One region of the Pseudarthrobacter sp. NPDC092439 genome, then DNA from elsewhere that is predicted to be linked to it. Evidence: predicted binding sites of a transcription regulator. Region 1 holds the regulator's gene; the other holds the start of a gene.

Region 1 (9,618 bases):
TGCTGGAGCGCCTGGACGGCCTTGGCCATCGCGAGGTAGGTCTTTCCGGTACCCGCAGGGCCGATGCCGAAGATCACCGTGTTGTCGTCGATGGCGTCAACGTAGTTTTTCTGGTTCAGCGTTTTGGGCCGGATGGTGCGGCCCCGGCTGGAGAGGATGTCGTGGGTAAGGACGTCTACGGGATTCTGCAGGGACTGGCTGCGCAGGAGGACGGCAAGCTGCTGGAGCACTGCCGGGGTGATGACGGTCCCTTTCGACACGAGCCCACGGACCTCGTCGAGGAGGCGCATGATCCGCGGCACCTCGGCGGGCGGCCCGCTGATGGTCAGCTCGTTGCCGCGGACGTGGAAACTGACGTTGGGGAACTGCTCTTCGATAAAGCGCAGCGCTTCATCATGGCTGCCCAGGGACTGAACCATCTGGTCGGAGTTATCGAAGAGGACCACCTCCGTCCGGACTCCCGGAAGGGAATGGGGGAACTCTGCTGCGGCGCCCTCTCCGGTGAGCCGGCGCTTTCCGTTCGCTGATTCAGTCATAGTGCTGGCCCGCGGGCCCGTGATCCCCTTCAAGTCTGAGAAACGTTTGCCGCCGGGAAGCGCAAGGCCGGTGCCGGCGTCGTTTTTCCCAACGGGTCCTTACATCTTACGCCAGGAGGCCCCTGCGGCGGCGCCTGTCCGCTCCGGGAAGCGCGCCCGGAGGAGAGCCGGCCGCCGGCGCCGGGCGGTTATGTCTCAAGTTCATATCAGCCGGATATCGTTCCCGTTGCAGTTCGCGCGGGAGGGCCTGATCCGGGTTTCCAGAGCCTCTTGCTGTGCCATGCTTGAAATCCAGCTTCCGTTGGAAGGAGCCGTCCGGGGACCGGCCCACCACCCAGAAAGGACAGGGCCATTATCGTGCCGGAAACCACCGCTCCCCCTAGGGGTGCACGGACGGGCCGCCGTGTGCGTGCCGCGGTCGTGGCGGGTTTCCTGGCTGTGCCCCTGCTGCTGACCGGCTGCGTCGTCGAACCTGTCCCGGCGCCTTCCGGACCGCTTGGGCCGGGCACCACTGCCGGGGGAGGAACCCCCGGGGTCCCTGCCACCAGCGCCCCGCTTGAAACGACGCAGTCCTCCAACAAGGCCCCGGTGTATTGGATTGGCCGCAGCGGCCAAAACGTCTTTCTTTACCGCGAGTTCCGCGATGTGCCGGAGCAGGAAAATCCGGTCACCCGGGCACTGCGGGCCATGATGTCCGAGCAACCGCTGGATCCTGATTTCTTCACGCCATGGCAGAATCCCAGCAGCCTTGCCACGTCCATCTCGGGCAAGGATGTCATCAACGTGGACGTCTCCGAGGACGCATTCAACAGCAACCTGGACGCGGACATGGCTGCCCGTGCCGTCCAGCAGCTCGTGTACACGGCAACGGCCGCCGCTGCGAGTTCAGGCCTGATCGACTCCGGCCAGCAGATCAGGGTACGGATCCTGGTGGACGGCCATACTGACTACCCTGCCTTCAAACACATCCGGCTGGGCGACCTGATGTCCCGCGCCCCGGGCATGGTGGCCCCGGTGTGGATTATCGACCCGCAGGAGGGCGTGGAGGTGGGTGCCGGCAGCGTCAAGATCACCGGGCGCAGCACCAAGGCCGGAAGCAGGCTGCGCTGGCAGATCCTGAAAGGCACGGAGGGCGCAGTGAAGATGCCGTACCTCACGGGCGAAACCACCGCCGCCGCAGAGGCCGGACAGTCGGGCATCTTCACGCTGGCCCCCAAGCTTCCCGCCGGGGACTACGAGCTGAAGGTTGCCCAGGCGGGAACCGGCGACGGCCCGGACCTGAATGCGGACACCAGGACGTTCAGCGTCCGGTAGTGCCCCAGCGTCCCAGCACATCGCTGGCGAGGACGACGGCGGCCGGCCCGGCCGTGGAGGAGCGCAGGACGTGGCTGCCGAGCAACGCGGTCACCGCCCCCTTATCGCAGAGCCGCGTCACCTCGCGCGGGCTGATGCCGCCTTCCGGCCCCACGATCAGCAGCACCTCCCGAACGCCCGCCCCATCGCGTCCCTGCCATGATTCAAGGACGCTCCGCAGCGGGCGGACGGCGTCCTCATGGAGGATCACTGCCAGGTCCGCGGCTTCGACGGCCGCGGCAAGGGCGGAGGTGTCGACGGCGGGACGCACCTCCGGCACCCAGGCGCGCCGCGCCTGCTTTGCCGCAGCTGCAACGACGGACTGCCACTTGGCGTGCGCTTTTGCGGCCCGGTCACCCTTCCAGCGCACGATGGAACGTTCCGACTGCCATGGGACCACCGCATCGATTCCGAGTTCCGTCGCCGTCTCGATGGCCAGTTCGTCGCGGTCGCCCTTGGCGAGGGCCTGGACCAGCACCAGCCGGACGTCCGGCCGGGCCTCGTCAGTAAGGGAGAGGCACTCGACTTCCAGGCCGGACGGGCCGGCCGACGCCACCGTTCCGGTCAGGCGCCGGCCGGCACCGTCGACGATGTCCACGGGTTCACCCTGCGCGAGGCGTTTGACCGCGACCGCATGCCGGGCTTCGGGTCCTTCCAGGACAAACGTGTCACCAGGACCGGTCCCGTCGAGGCCGCCGGCAGAGGTGAAAAAGACGGGGTTGCTCACCGCTACAGGTTACCCAGCCGATCCCGAAGCTTTGCGAACATGCCGCCGCTGGCGGCGAGCTTGCCCTCGGTGATCTGTTCGCCGCGGAGCTTGGCCAACTGCCGCAGGAGGTCTTCCTGCGCAGCGTCCAGCCGGGCGGGGGTTTCCACCTGCAGGTGGACCTTCAGGTCCCCCCGGCCGTATCCGCGCAGGTGGGTCACGCCCAGTCCGCGGAGGGTGATGATTTCGCCCGACTGGGTGCCGGGCTTGACGTCGATTTCCTGGACGCCGTCGAAGGTTTCCAGGCTGACATCCGTGCCCAGCGCTGCCGCCGTCATGGGGATGTTCAAGGTGGCGTGCAGGTCATCGCCGTCACGGACGTACGTGGGATCGTTGTTGACCCGGATTTCCACGTAGAGGTCGCCTGACGGCCCGCCCGCGGGACCGGCCTCCCCCTGTCCCGAGAGCTGGATGCGGGTTCCGGTGGCAACGCCGGCAGGAACCTTGATGGTGAGTGACCGGCGGCTGCGGATGCGGCCCTGGCCGCTGCACTCGTTGCACGGATCCTTGATGACGGTGCCGAAGCCCTCACACGTACCGCAGGGTGCGGCGGTCATGACCTGTCCAAGAATGGAACGGACTGCCCGCTGGACCTGGCCGCTGCCGCCGCAGATGTCACAGCGCTCAGGGTGCGATCCCGGCTGGCAGCAGGAGCCCTCGCAGGTGGGGCAGGTAACGGCGGTATCGACCTCAAGCTTCTTGTTGACGCCAAAGACGGCGTCGCGCAGTTCAATGCGCACGCTGATCAGGGCGTCCTGCCCGCGGCGGACACGCGACGCCGGGCCGGTGGTGCCTCCGGCTCCGAAGAATGTGTCGAAGATGTCCTGGAAGGCGAAGCCCTGGCCGGCATATCCACCGCCGCCGAACCCGTTGTCCGTGCCGTTCTCGTTGCCCGTGGTGTCGTAGACGCGGCGCTTCTGCGGATCCGAGAGGACCTCGTAGGCGTGGGTCACTGCCTTAAAGCGGTCCGAGGCATCCTGGCCGGGGTTGACGTCGGGGTGGAGCGTGCGGGCCAGCTTGCGGTAGGCCTTCTTGATCTCTTCCCCCGTAGCCTCCGGCGAGACTCCAAGGACGTCATAGTGGCTGCTCAAAGTTGGTTTCTCTTCCTTGTTGTAACGTCAGGGTCCCAGGATCCGGGACAGGTACCGTGCCACGGCGCGCACGGCGGCCATGGTGGTGGGGTAGTCCATCCGCGTGGGTCCGAGTACTCCGATTTTCGCTGCACTGTCCGGACCGTAGCCCGTAGCCACCACGGAAGCTTCCGCCAGGCCGTCGTACGGGTTTTCCCGTCCGATGCTCACGGCCACGCCGCGGTGGTCCTGCGCCATTTCGCCCAGGAGCCGCAGCATGACCACTTGCTCCTCCAGTGCTTCCAGGACCGGCCCGATGCTGAGTGGAAAGTCCACGTTGGAACGGGCCAGGTTGGCGGTGCCGGCCATGACCATGCGGTCTTCCCGGCTGGTGTGCGCCAGTCCTTCCAGGCCATGCGCCAGAGCTTGGGCCGCCTGCCGCTGGCCGGGGCCCACCGCGGAAACCACCGCCGGCAGGGACTGGGCCAACTGGCTGAGCGCCGTACCGCCCAGCGATCCCAGGAACCGGGTCCGCAGCGCGGCAAGTGCGTCGTCTCCCAGGTCCTGCCCGACGTCGACCACCCGCTGGTCCACCTTGCCGCTGTTGGCGATCAGCACCACCAAAACCTTGCGCGGGGCAAGCAGGACGAATTCGATGTGGCGGACCAGCGCCCGGCTGAGGTGTGGATACTGCACCACGGCAACCTGGTTGGTGAGCTGCGACAGCAGGCGCACGGTCCGGTCCAGGACGTCGTCGAGATCGTCCGCGCCCTCCAGCAGCGACTGGATGGCGCGGCGCTCCGCCTGGGAAAGGGGCTTCACAGCCGAGATCTGGTCCACGAACAGGCGGTAGCCCTTGTCCGTGGGAATCCGGCCCGCACTGGTATGGGGTGCTGTAATGAGCCCCTCATCCTCCAGCGCCGCCATGTCATTGCGGATGGTCGCACTGGAGACGCCGAGATGGTGCCGCTCCACGAGGGCCTTGGAACCGACCGGCTCGCGGGAGTGGACATAGTCCTCAACGATGGCCCGCAGCACTTCCAGCTTGCGCGGTTCGCTCACACTCCACCTCCATCCAGGGTCCGGGGCGGCCTCGCCGGCCCGGTCAGCGCCACCATGACTGTTAGCACTCGACATGCCTTAGTGCTAACAGTCTATTATGACTCGCCCCGTTGTTAGCATTGGTACCGCTCCGGGGGAACGGGGCAACTGATCTATCACTAGGCGGAATGAATCCATGGATTACCAGAACTGGGGCCCCCGGGATATGTCGGCTCCTGCCAGGACCGCGCTGCCCGAGGTGCCGGTGGAGCGCGGCATGGTCCTTGAGGACGTCCAGTCGGGATGGGTGGGTGCGGTCACCCGGGTAGAGAAGTCCGGCGGCATGCATGTGGTCGCGCTGGAGGACCGGCGCGGAAAGTCCCGCTCCTTCAAACTGGGCTTCGGCTTCCTCCTCGAGGGCCGGCCGATCCGGCTGCTGCCGCCGGCTCCACGCACCGCCGCAGGACAGGCAGGCGGACCTGGCCGTACCGCGTCTGGTTCCGTGCGGGTCCCCGGCCAGCGCGCACAGGTGGCCAAGGCGAGCCGCATCTGGGTGGAAGGCAAGCACGACGCCGAACTGGTGGAGAAGGTATGGGGAGACGACCTCCGGGTGGAGGGCATCGTCGTCGAACCCCTCCACGGCATTGACGACCTCGCCGCGGCGGTGGCGGAATTCCGCCCCGGCCCCGGACGGCGGCTTGGTGTCCTGGTGGACCACCTCGTTCCCGACTCCAAGGAATCCCGCATTGCGGAGGCCGTGATGTCCTCACCGGGCGCGGCCGGCAACGTCCTTATTGTCGGTCACCCGTACGTGGACGTGTGGCAGGCAATCCGCCCGTCCGTGCTGGGCATCGAACAGTGGCCGGTGGTGCCCCGCGGGCAGGACTGGAAGACCGGGATACTGGCCGCCTTCGGCTGGCCGCATGAAACGAAGGAGGACATCGGCCTGGGCTGGCAGAAACTGCTGGGCGCCGTCCGGACCTACGCAGACCTGGAGGCGTCGCTGCTGGGACGCGTGGAAGAAGTGATCGATTTCCTCACCGTCCCCTAAAAGGCGGAGCCATGCCTGGCAGACAGTATTCTTATTAGTGCAGGTTCGCCAATTCCCGGCGGACCGGCAGCACAGGGCACCATGTACCCGCCGGCACCAATAGCACTCCAGAAGGAATCAGACCGTGGCAGAAAACGCACGTGATCACAGGAACCGCCAGGACGGCCCGGGCCGCTCCGAATACCACGGCGTTCCGGCGAATGCGCTGCCGCTGACGGCCAGCGAGGACCGGCAGTGGGCCACGCTGGCGCACTTTGGCGGCATCCTTGGCTGTGTGCCGTCTCTCCTGATCTACCTGATCTTCCGGGACCGCGGGCCGTTTACCGCGCAGGAGTCCAAGGAAGCACTGAACTTCAGCCTGCCACCCACCATCGCGGCCGTCATCGCCAATATCCTGGTGTTCGTCCCGGTGGTGGGCAACATCTTCGCCGTGATCGCGACCCTCATCTGGATCGCCCTCACGTGCTTCTCGGTCTCCGCCGGTATCCACGTGAACAAGGGCCAGCCGCACCGCTACCAGTACAACCTGCGCTGGATCAAGTAAGCCCACTGCAACGCGGGGTCACTTTTCGCCTCATATCGGCACGTTATGGGGACCGGAGTGACCCCGCGTTTCAGTTCACGGAACTAGTCCGGCAGCAGACGTCGGACCACGGCGTCAGCCAGGAGCCGGCCTTTGAGGGTCAGGACCAGGCGGCCGCGGAAGGCGGCGGCCGGTTCCACCAGGCCGTCGGCTATCAGTCCGGCCACTTCGTGGCGGCCCGCCGGTTTCAGCGAGGCAACGTCCAGCCCCGTGGAGAGTCGGGTCTCCAGCATCACGTGCTCCACGGCACGGGTCTCCAGGTCCAGAGTTTCCCTGCCGGCTGCCGGTGAGAGCCCCTGGCCCAGCCGGCCGGCATAGGCGGTGGGGTGCTTGACGTTCCACCAGCGCACGCCGCCCACGTGGGAGTGCGCGCCCGGACCGATGCCCCACCAGTCATCCCCGCGCCAATAGGCGAGGTTGTGGCGGCAGGCGTGGCGCGGCGTCCGGGCCCAGTTGCTGACCTCGTACCAGCCGAGCCCTGCTTCGGTGATGAGCTGGTCGGCGAGTTCATACTTGGCGGCATGATCGTCGTCGTCAATTTCCGGTACCTGGCCCCTGCGGATCTGCCCCGCAAGCTTGGTTCCGTCCTCAACGATCAGCGCGTAGGCGCTGATGTGGTCCGGGCCGTAGGACAGCGCCGTTTCGAGCGAGAAGCGCCAGTCATCCAGCGACTCCCCCGGTGTCCCGTAGATCAGGTCCAGGCTCACGTCCAGGCCGGCCTCGCGGGCCCACCGGACCACCTGCGGCACCCGTGCCGGCGAATGCGTCCGGTCCAGGACCTTGAGCACGTGCGGGACCGCGGACTGCATGCCGAAGGAAACCCGGGTGAACCCCGCCTCCTTCAGGACGGCAAGCGATTCCGGCGTGACGGAATCCGGGTTGGCCTCAGTGGTGACCTCGGCGCCGTCCTCGATTCCCCACCGATCAACGGCGGCGCGCAGGACCAGGGCAAGGTCCGCGGCAGGCATGAGCGTGGGCGTGCCGCCACCGAAGAACACGGTGCTGAGCGGACGTTCCGGCACGCCGGACGCGGACAGCACCCGGCCCGCGAACTCCACCTCGGCAGCGGCGGTGCCGGCGTAGGCGTCCTGCGATGCCCCGCCGCCCAGCTCGGTGGCCGTGTAGGTGTTGAAGTCGCAGTAGCCGCAGCGCACGGCGCAAAACGGAATATGGACGTACAGCCCGAAGCCGCGCCCCGCCGCGCCTTCCGCTGCCTGGCCAGGCAGGAGGCCGTCCGACGGCGCGGGGGCGCCCAGGGGAAGAACGCTAGGCATTGCTGCGGCCCTGGGAAAGTCCGGCCACGGTAACCACTACTTCTTCGCCTTGTCCTTGGACTCGTCGGTGGTCAGCGCGGCAATGAAGGCTTCCTGCGGAACCTCCACGCGGCCGACCATCTTCATGCGCTTCTTGCCCTCTTTCTGCTTTTCGAGGAGCTTGCGCTTTCGGGAGATGTCACCGCCGTAGCACTTGGCCAGGACGTCCTTGCGGATGGCCCGGATGCTTTCGCGGGCGATGATCCGGGATCCGATGGCAGCCTGGATGGGCACCTCGAACTGCTGCCTGGGAATGAGTTCACGGAGCTTGCCGGTCATCATCACGCCGTAGGCATAAGCCTTGTCCTTGTGGGTGATGGCACTGAAGGCGTCCACCTGTTCGCCCTGGAGCAGGATGTCCACCTTGACCAGGTCGGCGACCTGCTCGCCGTCGGCCTTCCAGTCCAACGATGCGTAGCCGCGCGTCTTGGACTTCAGGATGTCGAAGAAATCGAAGACGATCTCGGCCAGCGGAATCCAGTAACGCAGCTCCACCCGGTCCTCGGAGAGGTAGTCCATGCCCTTCATCTGGCCGCGGCGTCCCTGGCACAGCTCCATGATGGCCCCCACGAACTCATTGGGCGCCAGGATGGTGGCGGCGACCATGGGCTCACGGACCTCGCGGATCTTGCCGGAGGGGAACTCGCTGGGGTTGGTCACGGTGAGGACGCTCTTGTCCTCCATCGTCACTTCGTAAACCACGTTGGGTGCGGTGGAAATGAGGTCCAGGTTGAACTCCCGCTCCAGGCGTTCGCGCACAATCTCCAGATGGAGCAGGCCCAGGAAACCCACGCGGAAGCCGAAGCCAAGGGCCGCGGACGTTTCCGGTTCGTAGATCAGGGCGGCGTCGTTGAGCTTGAGCTTGTCCAAGGCATCGCGCAATACCGGGTAGTCGGTGCCGTCCAGGGGGTAAAGGCCGGAGAACACCATCGGCTTGGGGTCGGCGTAACCGCTGAGGGATTCCGACGCCGGTTTGGCCAGGTTTGTGACAGTGTCACCGACCTTGGACTGGCGGACGTCCTTCACACCGGTGATCAGGTAGCCCACCTCGCCGACGCCCAGGCCCTTGGAAGGTGTGGGCTCCGGGGAGCTGACGCCGATCTCGAGCAGCTCGTGCGAGGCCTTGGTGGACATCATCTGGATGCGCTCACGGGGGTGCAGCATGCCGTCGACCACCCGCACGTACGTGACCACGCCACGGTAGGTGTCGTAAACGGAGTCAAAGATCATGGCACGGGCCGGAGCGTCCGCGTTCCCTACGGGGGCGGGCAGGTCCATGACGATCTTGTCCAGCAGTGCTTCCACGCCCACGCCCGTTTTGCCCGACACCCGCAGCACATCTTCGGGCTCGCCGCCGATCAGGCTCGCCAGTTCGGCGGCGTACTTCTCGGGCTGGGCGGCAGGGAGGTCGATCTTGTTCAGCACCGGGATGATGGTGAGGTTATTTTCCATCGCCAGGTACAGGTTGGCCAGGGTCTGGGCTTCGATGCCCTGGGCGGCGTCAACCAGCAGCACAGCGCCTTCGCATGCTGCGAGGGACCGGGAGACCTCGTAGGTAAAGTCCACGTGGCCGGGGGTGTCGATCATGTTCAGGGCATAGCTGACGCCATCGACTTCCCATGGCATGCGGACCGCCTGGGACTTGATGGTGATGCCGCGCTCGCGCTCGATGTCCATCCGGTCCAGGTACTGTGCCTTCATGTCGCGTGCCTGCACCACGCCCGTGGACTGCAGCATGCGGTCTGCCAGGGTGGACTTGCCGTGGTCAATGTGCGCGATGATGCAGAAGTTCCGAATGATGGCCGGATCTGTCGCGGCGGGCACCGGGGCGGTGCGGGCCATGGGAGACACGCAGGGTCCTTACTGTTGGCTTTTCCGCGGCCGGCCGGCAGGAACGTTCACCGT
Region 2 (9,618 bases), 630 kb from region 1:
GCGCCGAGTCCGCAGCCCAGGTCCGCCACGTGCCGGATGCCGGCCGCGGCGAAGCGCTGCGCATGGCGGGCCGCGACGTTCAGCCGTGTGGCCTGCTCCAGCCCTGCCTGGGTGAAGAGCATCCGGGAGGCGAACTCGCCGAACTTTGCCTCGGCCCGGGTCCGGAGCCGCGATTGCGTGAGGACAGCGGAAACCAGGGCGGGGGAGTGGCCTGCCTTCCGGAGGGCTGCATTGAGCCCGAAGGACTCGTCCTCGCGGTACGGGCCCAGGGAGCCCAGCAGGTCCCAGCCTTCGGGGGTGAGCAGCGGCGCAATCTGGTCCTGGGGAGCTTCAGCCATGGGTTCCAGCCTAGTGGAGGAGTATCCCGTCCGATGCGGATAGGGTTGATGGCATGAACGACGCAGCGGGACCCCGGCAGGACGGTATGGACGACCCAACGGACACCGGGGCCGTGCACAAGGGCCCGTTGCGGTTTGCCCGGCCGGCGCTGATCGCCGCCGCCACGGTGGCCGTGGTCTGCCTGGCGCTGCTGGTCATCATCTTCATGCTGGACGCGTTCAATGCCACCGTTTACTCCGTGGGCGGCAACAGCATCCAGGACGACACACAGGAGGCGCGCGACATCCGCGGACTCTACGCAGGAGCCCGTGCCGGCGGCATGGTGGTCCTGGTGGTGTCGCTGCTGACTGCCGCGGCGGCCGCCGTCGTACTTTACCGCGGACGCAACCAGGCAACCGGCGACGGCGACGAGGACGTCGACTTCGAGGACCTGGGCCGCTGAGGCCCGCCCGGCCGCTGCCCGGCGCTGGTCAGGAACACCCCTGATATCACCAGGACCCCGCCCAGGACCTGCGTAACGCTGATGGGCCGGCCCAGCAGCACCGTGATGATGGCGGTGAACACCGCAATGAGGTTCAGGTAGTTCCCGGCATTCGCCGGCGATGTCCGGGTCAGGGCCAGGTTCCACAGCAGGTACGAGCCCAGCGACGGGAAGACCACGATGAACGCCAGGGACCATGCCTCGGCGGGAGCCGACGGCAGGCCTGCTCCGGTTGCGGCCGCGACGGGAGCCAGGACGACGGCCGCCATGGCCACCTGGACGGCCGTGGACGTGATGGCAGGCAGCGACTGCCGCCGGGCCAGGACCGTGTAGCCTGCCCACACCGTGATGGCGGCGAGGATCAGCAGTTCCCCGGCCTTGAGGGAGAACGTCAGCAGGCGGTGGAGTTCCCCTCCGGTCAGGACCAGCAGGACGCCCGCCAGGCCCAGCGCGACTCCCAGCCAGCTGGCCGGGGCCGGCCGGTCACGGAACAGCACCACGGCCAGCACCAGGATGAGGGCGGGGTTGGCAGCGGTGACCAGCGAGGCGTTCAGGGCCGAGGTGTGCCCCAGGGCGCTGTACAGCAGCAGCGTGTAGCCGGTCATGCCCAGGCAACTGAGCAACAGCAGCAACGGCCACTGCCGGAGGACGGCCCGCCAGTCCGGCCGGTCGATGACTTGGGCCAGCACCAGCAGCGGCAGCGCAGCCAGCGCCCAGCGCCAGAACGTCAGCTGCAACGGAGCCATCGTTTCCACGGCGGCATGGCCCACCACGAAGTTGCCGGCCCAGAAAAGGGTGGCCAGGGTCAGGTAAATCGCAGCTCGCACCGCTCAAATCTACAGGTCCGCGCGTCCGCCCGTGACGAAAATGCTGGCACTCGCCTTGACCGAGTGCTAACCCGTGCATAGAGTCTTCATTAGCACTCTCCCTAGGCGGGTGCTAACACATGAAGAGCTGCCAGCCAGGCTGCTGCCGGCACCGCGACGACGGTTTGCCAGCCAGTGCGGGAGAGCTTTCCAGTCCACGAATTTGCTGACGAAAAGGAGAGGTCCGAGTGTCGGTCTCTATTAAGCCTCTTGAGGATCGTATTGTTGTCCGCCCGCTCGAAGCCGAGCAGACCACGGCTTCCGGCCTGGTGATCCCGGACTCCGCGCAGGAGAAGCCCCAGGAAGGCGAAGTTGTTGCAGTTGGCCCCGGCCGCTTCGAGGACGGCAACCGCGTACCTGTTGACGTGGCCGTCGGCGACGTCGTCATCTACTCCAAGTACGGCGGAACCGAAGTCAAGACCGGTGGCACCGAGTACCTCGTGCTGTCCGCCCGCGACGTTCTGGCGATCGTCGTTAAGTAACCTCCGGATCCCCGTGCTGCCTGTCCAGTTTGCGCTGGCCGGCGGCGCGGGGTTCTGTCTTTGAAAGGACACCACCATGGCAAAGCAGCTTGCGTTTGATGACGCTGCCCGCCGGGCCCTCGAGGCCGGCATCGATAAGCTCGCCAACACCGTCAAGGTGACGCTCGGCCCCCGCGGCCGCAACGTCGTCCTGGACAAGAAGTGGGGCGCGCCCACCATCACGAACGATGGCGTGACCATCGCCCGCGAAGTGGAACTGGACGATCCTTACGAGAACCTTGGCGCCCAGCTGGCCAAGGAAGTTGCCACCAAGACCAACGATGTTGCCGGTGACGGCACCACTACCGCAACGGTTCTGGCCCAGGCACTGGTCAAGGAAGGCCTGCGCAACGTTGCCGCAGGTGCGGCTCCCGGCCAGATCAAGCGCGGCATCGAGGTTTCCGTGGAAGCCGTCGCCGCCCGCCTGCTGGAGAACGCCCGTCCGGTTGAGGGCACCCAGGTTGCCAGTGTGGCTGCCATCTCCGCACAGAGCGAAGAAATTGGCGAGCTCCTTGCCGAAGCCTTCGGCAAGGTGGGCAAGGATGGTGTGATCACCATCGAGGAATCCTCCACCACCCAGACCGAACTGGTCCTGACCGAAGGCATGCAGTTCGACAAGGGCTACCTGTCCCCGTACTTCATCACGGACGCGGACCGCCAGGAAGCCGTCCTCGAGGACGCCCTCATCCTGATCAACCAGGGCAAGATCTCCTCGCTGCAGGAGTTCCTGCCGCTGCTGGAGAAGGCGCTGCAGTCGTCCAAGCCGCTGTTCATCATTGCCGAAGACGTTGACGGCGAGGCACTCTCCACGCTGATCGTCAACCGCATCCGCGGCACCCTGAACGTGGTTGCCGTCAAGGCCCCGGGCTTCGGCGACCGCCGCAAGGCCATGCTTCAGGACATCGCCACCCTCACCGGTGCTCAGGTTGTCTCCCCGGAGCTTGGCCTCAGCCTGGACACCGTGGGCCTCGAGGTGCTGGGTACTGCCCGCCGCATCACGGTCACCAAGGACAACACCACCATCGTGGACGGCGCAGGTTCTGCCGAGGACGTGTCCGCACGCGTCGCGCAGCTGCGTGCCGAGCTGGCCCGCACCGACTCCGACTGGGACCGCGAAAAGCTCCAGGAGCGCCTGGCCAAGCTGGCCGGCGGCATCGGTGTCATCAAGGTCGGCGCTGCCACCGAGGTTGAACTGAAGGAAAAGAAGCACCGCATCGAGGACGCCGTGTCCTCCACCCGCGCTGCCCTCGAAGAAGGCATTGTCTCCGGTGGCGGTTCAGCCCTGATCCACGCCCTGAAGGCACTGGATGAGGACCCTGCCGTGCAGGCACTCGAAGGCGACGCGGCTGCTGCCGTGGGCATCGTCCGGCGTGCACTGACCCAGCCGCTGCGCTGGATCGCGCAGAACGCCGGCTTCGACGGCTACGTCATCGTGGCCAAGGTCGGCGAACTGGAAGCCAACCACGGCTTCAACGCCAAGTCCGGTGAGTACGAGGACCTGATCGCCGCAGGCGTGATCGACCCCGTCAAGGTGACCCGCGCGGCTCTCCGCAACGCGGCTTCCATCGCCGCCCTGGTCCTCACCACCGAGACCCTGGTGGTGGAGAAGCCGGCTGAGGAAGACGAGCACGCAGGCCACAGCCACTAAAGCAAGGCCATACAACAAAAAACCGGTCCGGCATTTGCCGGGCCGGTTTTTTGTCTGCCGCTGCTCTTGCCATGCCCGTGGCAGACTGGTGCCATGCTGCTCGATGAGCTCGTGAAAACCACTGACGCGGTCTCATCCACACGCTCCCGGCTCGCCAAGGTCGAGGCGCTCGCAGAGCTGCTGCGCCGGCTTGAACCTGCCGAAATCGCCACCGCCGTCGGCATGCTCACGGCACGGCCGCGGCAGGGACGGGTGGGCGTGGGCTGGCGCGGAATGTCGGCCGCCCGGGGAACGCCTGCGGCGGTGCCGGGCCTGACTATCGCCGACGTCGACGCCGCGTTGGACCGCCTCCTCGGCACGGCCGGAACCGGGTCCGCCGCGGAGCGTATCGCCACCCTTCGGGCCCTCATGTCCGCCGCGACGGAACGGGAGCAGGCCTTCATTGCCGGCGTCCTCCTCGGTGAGCTGCGCACCGGCGCCTTGGAAGGCGTGCTGACCGACGCCGTCGCCCGGGGCCGCCCGGCGGCCCGTTGAAGCGGTGCGCCGCGCCGCGATGCTTTCCGGCGACCTGGGCGGCACCGCGCGGCTGGCGCTTACCGGAACGGAGGCCGAGCTCGACGCGGTGGGCCTCGTCGTCGGCCGCCCGGTGCAGCCCATGCTCGCCGCAACGGCATCCACCGTCCGGGCTGCGCTGGAGACCACGGGGGAGGCGTCGGTGGAGTTCAAGCTCGACGGCGCCCGCATCCAGGTTCACAGGTCCGGCGACGACGTACGCATCTACACGCGCACCCTGGCGGAGGTGACGCACCGGCTGCCTGAGGTGGCGGACCTGGTACGGGGACTGCCGGTGCGCGACGTGATCCTCGACGGGGAAACCCTGGCGCTGGGGGAGGACGGTGCACCGCGGCCCTTCCAGGAGACCATGTCGCGGTTCGGAGCGGACACGGCGCGCGCCACGCTACTGCATCCGTGGTTCTTCGACGTGCTGCACATCGACGGACGCGATCTGTTGGAGGAGCCGCTGGCGGTGCGCCTGGGGGTGCTCGAACGCATCGCGCCCGGCCACCGGATCCCCGGGCAGGTCACAGCCGACCCCGCGGCTGCCGAGAACGTCTCCCGCGAGGCGCTCGCCGCCGGACACGAGGGGGTGGTGGTAAAGGCTGTTGGCTCCCCCTACGCGGCCGGCCGCCGCGGGTCCAACTGGATCAAGGTCAAACCGGTGCTCACCTACGACCTGGTGGTGCTTGCCTGCGAGTGGGGGTCGGGACGCCGGACAGGATTGCTGTCCAACCTGCACCTCGGAGCCCTCGATCCCGCCGGCGAGTTCGGCGAGCCCGGCGGCTACGTGATGGTGGGGAAGACCTTCAAGGGCCTCACGGACGAACTGCTGCGCTGGCAGACGCAGCGGTTTCAGGAGATCGAGGTGCGGCGGACGGCCAACACGCTTTGGGTGGAGCCGGTCACTGTGGTGGAAATAGCGATCGACGGCGTGCAGCAGTCCACGCGCTACCCTGGCGGCATCGCCCTCCGGTTCGCCCGGGTCAAGCGCTACCGGGACGACAAAACGCCTGCCGAAGCGGACACCATCCAGGCTCTGCGGGCCCTGCTGCGCTCCTGACCGGGCTGCTTGTCGCTGCGCGAAGGTACGGTCCGTTTAGGGGCCGGGAGCCCATTTCGGCTAAACTTGAGGGTTTGTGATGGGCTCCGAAGGGTTATCCGTGTCGAATCTCAGGACCACAGTCGCACCGCACGAAGGTGCCGCGCAGCAACAAAACAACCGAAAACAGGCTTTCCGCCCTGAGGTGCAAGGCCTGCGCGCCCTTGCCGTCCTCATGGTTGTCGCTTACCACGTGTGGCTGGGCCGGGTTTCCGGCGGAGTGGATGTTTTCCTGCTGATCTCGGCGTTCCTGCTGACGCTTTCATTTGTCCGGAAGGCCGAGTCCGGCCGCCCGTTCCGGCTCGCCGCCCACTGGCTGCACCTGTTCAAACGGCTGCTGCCCGCCGCCGTCGTGGTCATCCTTGGCGTACTGGCCGGAACCTGGCTGTTCCTGCCGCAGAGCCGCTGGCCGGAGGTCCTGGACCAGGCGTGGGCATCCCTGCTGTACCGCCAGAACTGGCTGCTGGCCGATACTGCCGTGGACTACTACGCGCAGGACCACGCCGGTGCCAGCCCGCTGCAGCACTTCTGGTCCCTGTCGATCCAGGGCCAGGTCTTCATCCTGTGGCCGCTCATCCTTGCCGGCTGCGCCGCCCTCCTGCCGTTGGTCCGTCGCCTTCCCGGCCGCGTGCCCGAAGCCCGGCTTGCCGTTTCCCGCCTGACGTACAGGGGGCTGCTGGCGATCGTGTTCGGGACCGTTTTTGCCGTCTCGCTCGCCTATTCCGTGGAACAGACGGCCACCAACCAGGCCTACGCCTACTTCGATACCAGAACGCGCCTGTGGGAATTCGCCCTGGGTTCGCTGCTGGCTTTGTCGCTGCCTTACCTGAAGCCCGGAGAGGCCGTCCGCGTCCTGCTGGGCTGGGCAGGCATCGCCGCGATGGTCGCGTGCGGCCTCCTTCTTACTGTGGACCGCTCCTTCCCGGGGTTTGTAGCCCTGTGGCCCACCCTCGCCGCCGCGGCCGTGATCGTGGCCGGCCAAAGCGGCAGCCGCTTCGGCGTGGACCGGATCCTCAGCAGCCGGCCGCTGGTGGCGCTGGGTGACAACTCCTACGCGCTCTACCTCTGGCATTGGCCCATCCTGGTCCTTTCGCTCGCCGCCACGGGAGTGCAGGACCCCAACCTTTCGCAGGGACTGTGGATTGTGGGCGCATCGATTGCGCTGGCGGTGCTGACGACGCGCTTCGTGGAGAAACCCCTTCGTGACTGGCACTGGCCGCAGCGGCGCACCTGGCGGAACGCCGTCGTCGTGGTTGCCTGCGGCGCCCTCCTGGCCGGCCCCGTGGCGGTCTGGCAGACCACGCTCAGCGCCGAGGAAAGCGCGACGGCGGCCCAGCCCAAGGAGCTCACGCCGGGTGCCGCGGCACTCAGCCCCGAAAACGCCGGGCAGCCCGTTCCCGAAGCGCGGACCATCCCGGGTCCCACCGCCCTCGATGACGACTGGGCGGGCATCAGCGATCCCTGCGTGGACGCGAACGCCACCGACGATCCCATCCTCGAGGGCTGCCGGCAGCAGCTGCCGGAGGGCAACGTGACCAAGCGCATTGTTGTTCTGGGAGACTCCCACTCCCAGCAGTACCTGGCCGCGCTGGAGCCCTTGGCGGCCGAACGCGGCTGGGAGCTGGTCACCCTCCTGATGCCGGCCTGCCGCTTCGGTGCGGAATCGGAGGCGCGCAATGCCGAATGCAACGCCTACAACAGTGCCGCTTCCGCGTATGTCCTGGAGCACCGGCCCGACGCCGTCTTCACCGTCGCCTCGCTGACGCACGAGGTGGCGCCGTATGAAACGGAAGTTCCAGGTTACCTGGAGGGGATACAGCCGTTCGCGGACGCGGGAATCGAGATCATCGGCATCCGCGACAACCCGCGGTTCACCTTCAACATGCCCGAGTGCGCCCAGCGCAGCGGCGCCGGAGCAGCGGAGTGCAATCCGCCGCTGGGCGAATCCCTGGTTCAGCCCTCGCCGCTGGAGAACTACCGCGGCAAGGTGAAGGGTTTGCACCTGATGGACATGAGCGACTTCATCTGCGCCGACGGTGTGTGCCCGGCGGTGGTGGGAAACATCTACGTCTACAAGGACGACAACCACCTGAGCCGGACCTACGTGGAAAGCATGGCACCCATGTTCAAGGAACGCCTGCTCGCCGCCACCGGCTGGAAGTAGCCGGAGCCGCCAACGTGCGGCCCGATCCCGGGCAGCTTCGTGGAGTTGCTCACATCAGCTGCGCGGAATAGGGGGATCGGCGCCAAGGTTCTAATATTTACTCAACACTTCCTGCCCCGGACCTGTACGTTGGCCGGGGCGGTGCCGACGTTCTGCACAGGCCAGTCCCGTAATGACGGGCTGGTCATCAGCTGCAACCCCTACCCGCCAGCAACCAAGGTAAGAGGCGCACTCATGACCGAGCCCGAACACAATCCATTTGGCTTCATCGGCCTGACCTACGACGACGTCCTGCTCCTTCCCGGCCACACGGACGTCATCCCGTCCGACGCCGACACCTCCTCGCGGATTTCCAAGCGCATCACGGTCCAGACCCCGTTGCTCTCGGCAGCGATGGACACCGTCACCGAATCGCGGATGGCAATCGCCATGGCCCGCCAGGGCGGCCTGGGCGTGGTCCACCGCAACCTGTCCATCGCAGACCAGGCGGACCAGGTGGACCGGGTCAAGCGCAGCGAATCCGGCATGATCACCAATCCCCTGACCATCCGTCCCGAGGCCACGCTCCGGGAACTGGATGACCTGTGCGCGCAGTACCGCGTCTCCGGTCTGCCCGTGGTGGACCAGGACAACCGCCTGCTGGGCATCGTCACCAACCGCGACACGCGGTTCGTTCCGGAATCGGATTTCCCGCTGCGGCTGGTCAGCGACGTCATGACCAAGATGCCGCTGGTCACCGGCCACGTTGGCATCAGCCGCGAAGAGGCCTCGCACAAGCTGGCCACCAACAAGATCGAGAAGCTGCCCCTGGTGGATGACCAGGGGCGCCTCAAGGGCCTGATTACCACCAAGGACTTCACCAAGGCGGAGCAGTACCCGCTGGCCACCAAGGATGATGAGGGCCGCCTTCGCGTGGGCGCCGCCATCGGCTTCTTCGGGGACGGCTGGGAGCGCGCCATGGCTCTGGTGGACGCCGGCGTGGATGCACTGTTCGTGGACACTGCCAACGGCCACTCCCAGGGCGTGCTTGACATGATCCGCCGCCTCAAGTCTGATCCCGTGGCGGCCCACGTGGACGTCATCGGCGGCCAGGCGGCCACCCGCGAAGGCGCCCAGGCGCTGATTGACGCCGGTGCGGACGGCATCAAGGTGGGCGTCGGCCCGGGCTCCATCTGCACAACCCGCGTGGTGGCCGGCGTCGGAGTTCCGCAGATCACCGCCATCTATGAGTCCGCCAAGGCAGCGATTCCTGCCGGGGTTCCCCTGATTGCCGACGGCGGCCTGCAGTACTCGGGCGACATCGGCAAGGCGCTGGTTGCCGGAGCCGACACCGTCATGCTGGGCTCCCTCCTGGCCGGCTGCGACGAGTCCCCGGGCGAGCTGATCTTCGTCAACGGCAAGCAGTTCAAGTCCTACCGCGGCATGGGGTCGCTCGGTGCCATGCAGTCCCGCGGCAAGAACACGTCCTACTCCAAGGACCGCTACTTCCAGGCTGACGTTTCCGGCGATGACAAGCTGATCCCCGAAGGTATCGAAGGCCGTGTCGCGTACCGCGGACCGCTGGCTTCCGTGGCGTACCAGCTGGTGGGCGGCCTGCGCCAGACCATGTTCTACACCGGTGCACCCACCGTGGCTGAGCTCAAAGCGCGCGGCAAGTTCGTCCGCATCACTCCGGCCGGGCTGAAGGAATCGCACCCGCACGATATCCAGATGACGGTGGAGGCGCCGAACTACGGTTCGCGCTGATCCTCCCCGGGACGCCGAATAAGGGGGCCCGCCCTCGCTGGACTCCAGCCATGGCGGGCCCCTTCGGCATGGTCAAGTAAAGTGGTCACGTGACTTACGAGATCGAGATCGGCCGTGGCAAGCGTGGGCGTCGTGCCTACTCCCTGGATGACATTGCAATCGTCCCCAACCGTCGCACCCGCGACCCTAAGGACGT

Evidence for each region. Region 1 encodes HrcA, which represses chaperone genes, less so after heat shock. Its sites were predicted from a motif close to TTNGCACTCGNNNNNNNCGAGTGCNAA; they were not measured.
Region 2: a site for HrcA is predicted at 1,691-1,717, ahead of groES (co-chaperone GroES). Genes of this name have one in related genera too.

The regions. Positions count from the first base shown of each region.
Region 1 is NZ_JBIVQB010000001.1:352,824-362,441, forward strand. Features, by position in the region: gene ACIQCM_RS01650 (PhoH family protein) at 1-536, opposite strand, end outside; gene ACIQCM_RS01655 (GerMN domain-containing protein) at 942-1,850, shown strand; gene ACIQCM_RS01660 (16S rRNA (uracil(1498)-N(3))-methyltransferase) at 1,837-2,616, opposite strand; gene dnaJ (molecular chaperone DnaJ) at 2,619-3,746, opposite strand; gene hrcA (heat-inducible transcriptional repressor HrcA) at 3,774-4,787, opposite strand; gene ACIQCM_RS01675 (DUF3097 domain-containing protein) at 4,963-5,817, shown strand; gene ACIQCM_RS01680 (DUF4870 domain-containing protein) at 5,942-6,361, shown strand; gene hemW (radical SAM family heme chaperone HemW) at 6,445-7,674, opposite strand; gene lepA (translation elongation factor 4) at 7,711-9,564, opposite strand.
Region 2 is NZ_JBIVQB010000001.1:985,199-994,816, reverse strand. Features, by position in the region: gene ACIQCM_RS04615 (SAM-dependent methyltransferase) at 1-338, opposite strand, end outside; gene ACIQCM_RS04610 (hypothetical protein) at 392-781, shown strand; gene ACIQCM_RS04605 (DMT family transporter) at 712-1,647, opposite strand; gene groES (co-chaperone GroES) at 1,875-2,168, shown strand; gene groL (chaperonin GroEL) at 2,245-3,855, shown strand; partial or broken gene ACIQCM_RS04590 (ATP-dependent DNA ligase) at 3,949-5,473, shown strand; gene ACIQCM_RS04585 (acyltransferase family protein) at 5,553-7,676, shown strand; gene guaB (IMP dehydrogenase) at 7,911-9,422, shown strand; gene ACIQCM_RS04575 (GuaB3 family IMP dehydrogenase-related protein) at 9,512-9,618, shown strand, end outside.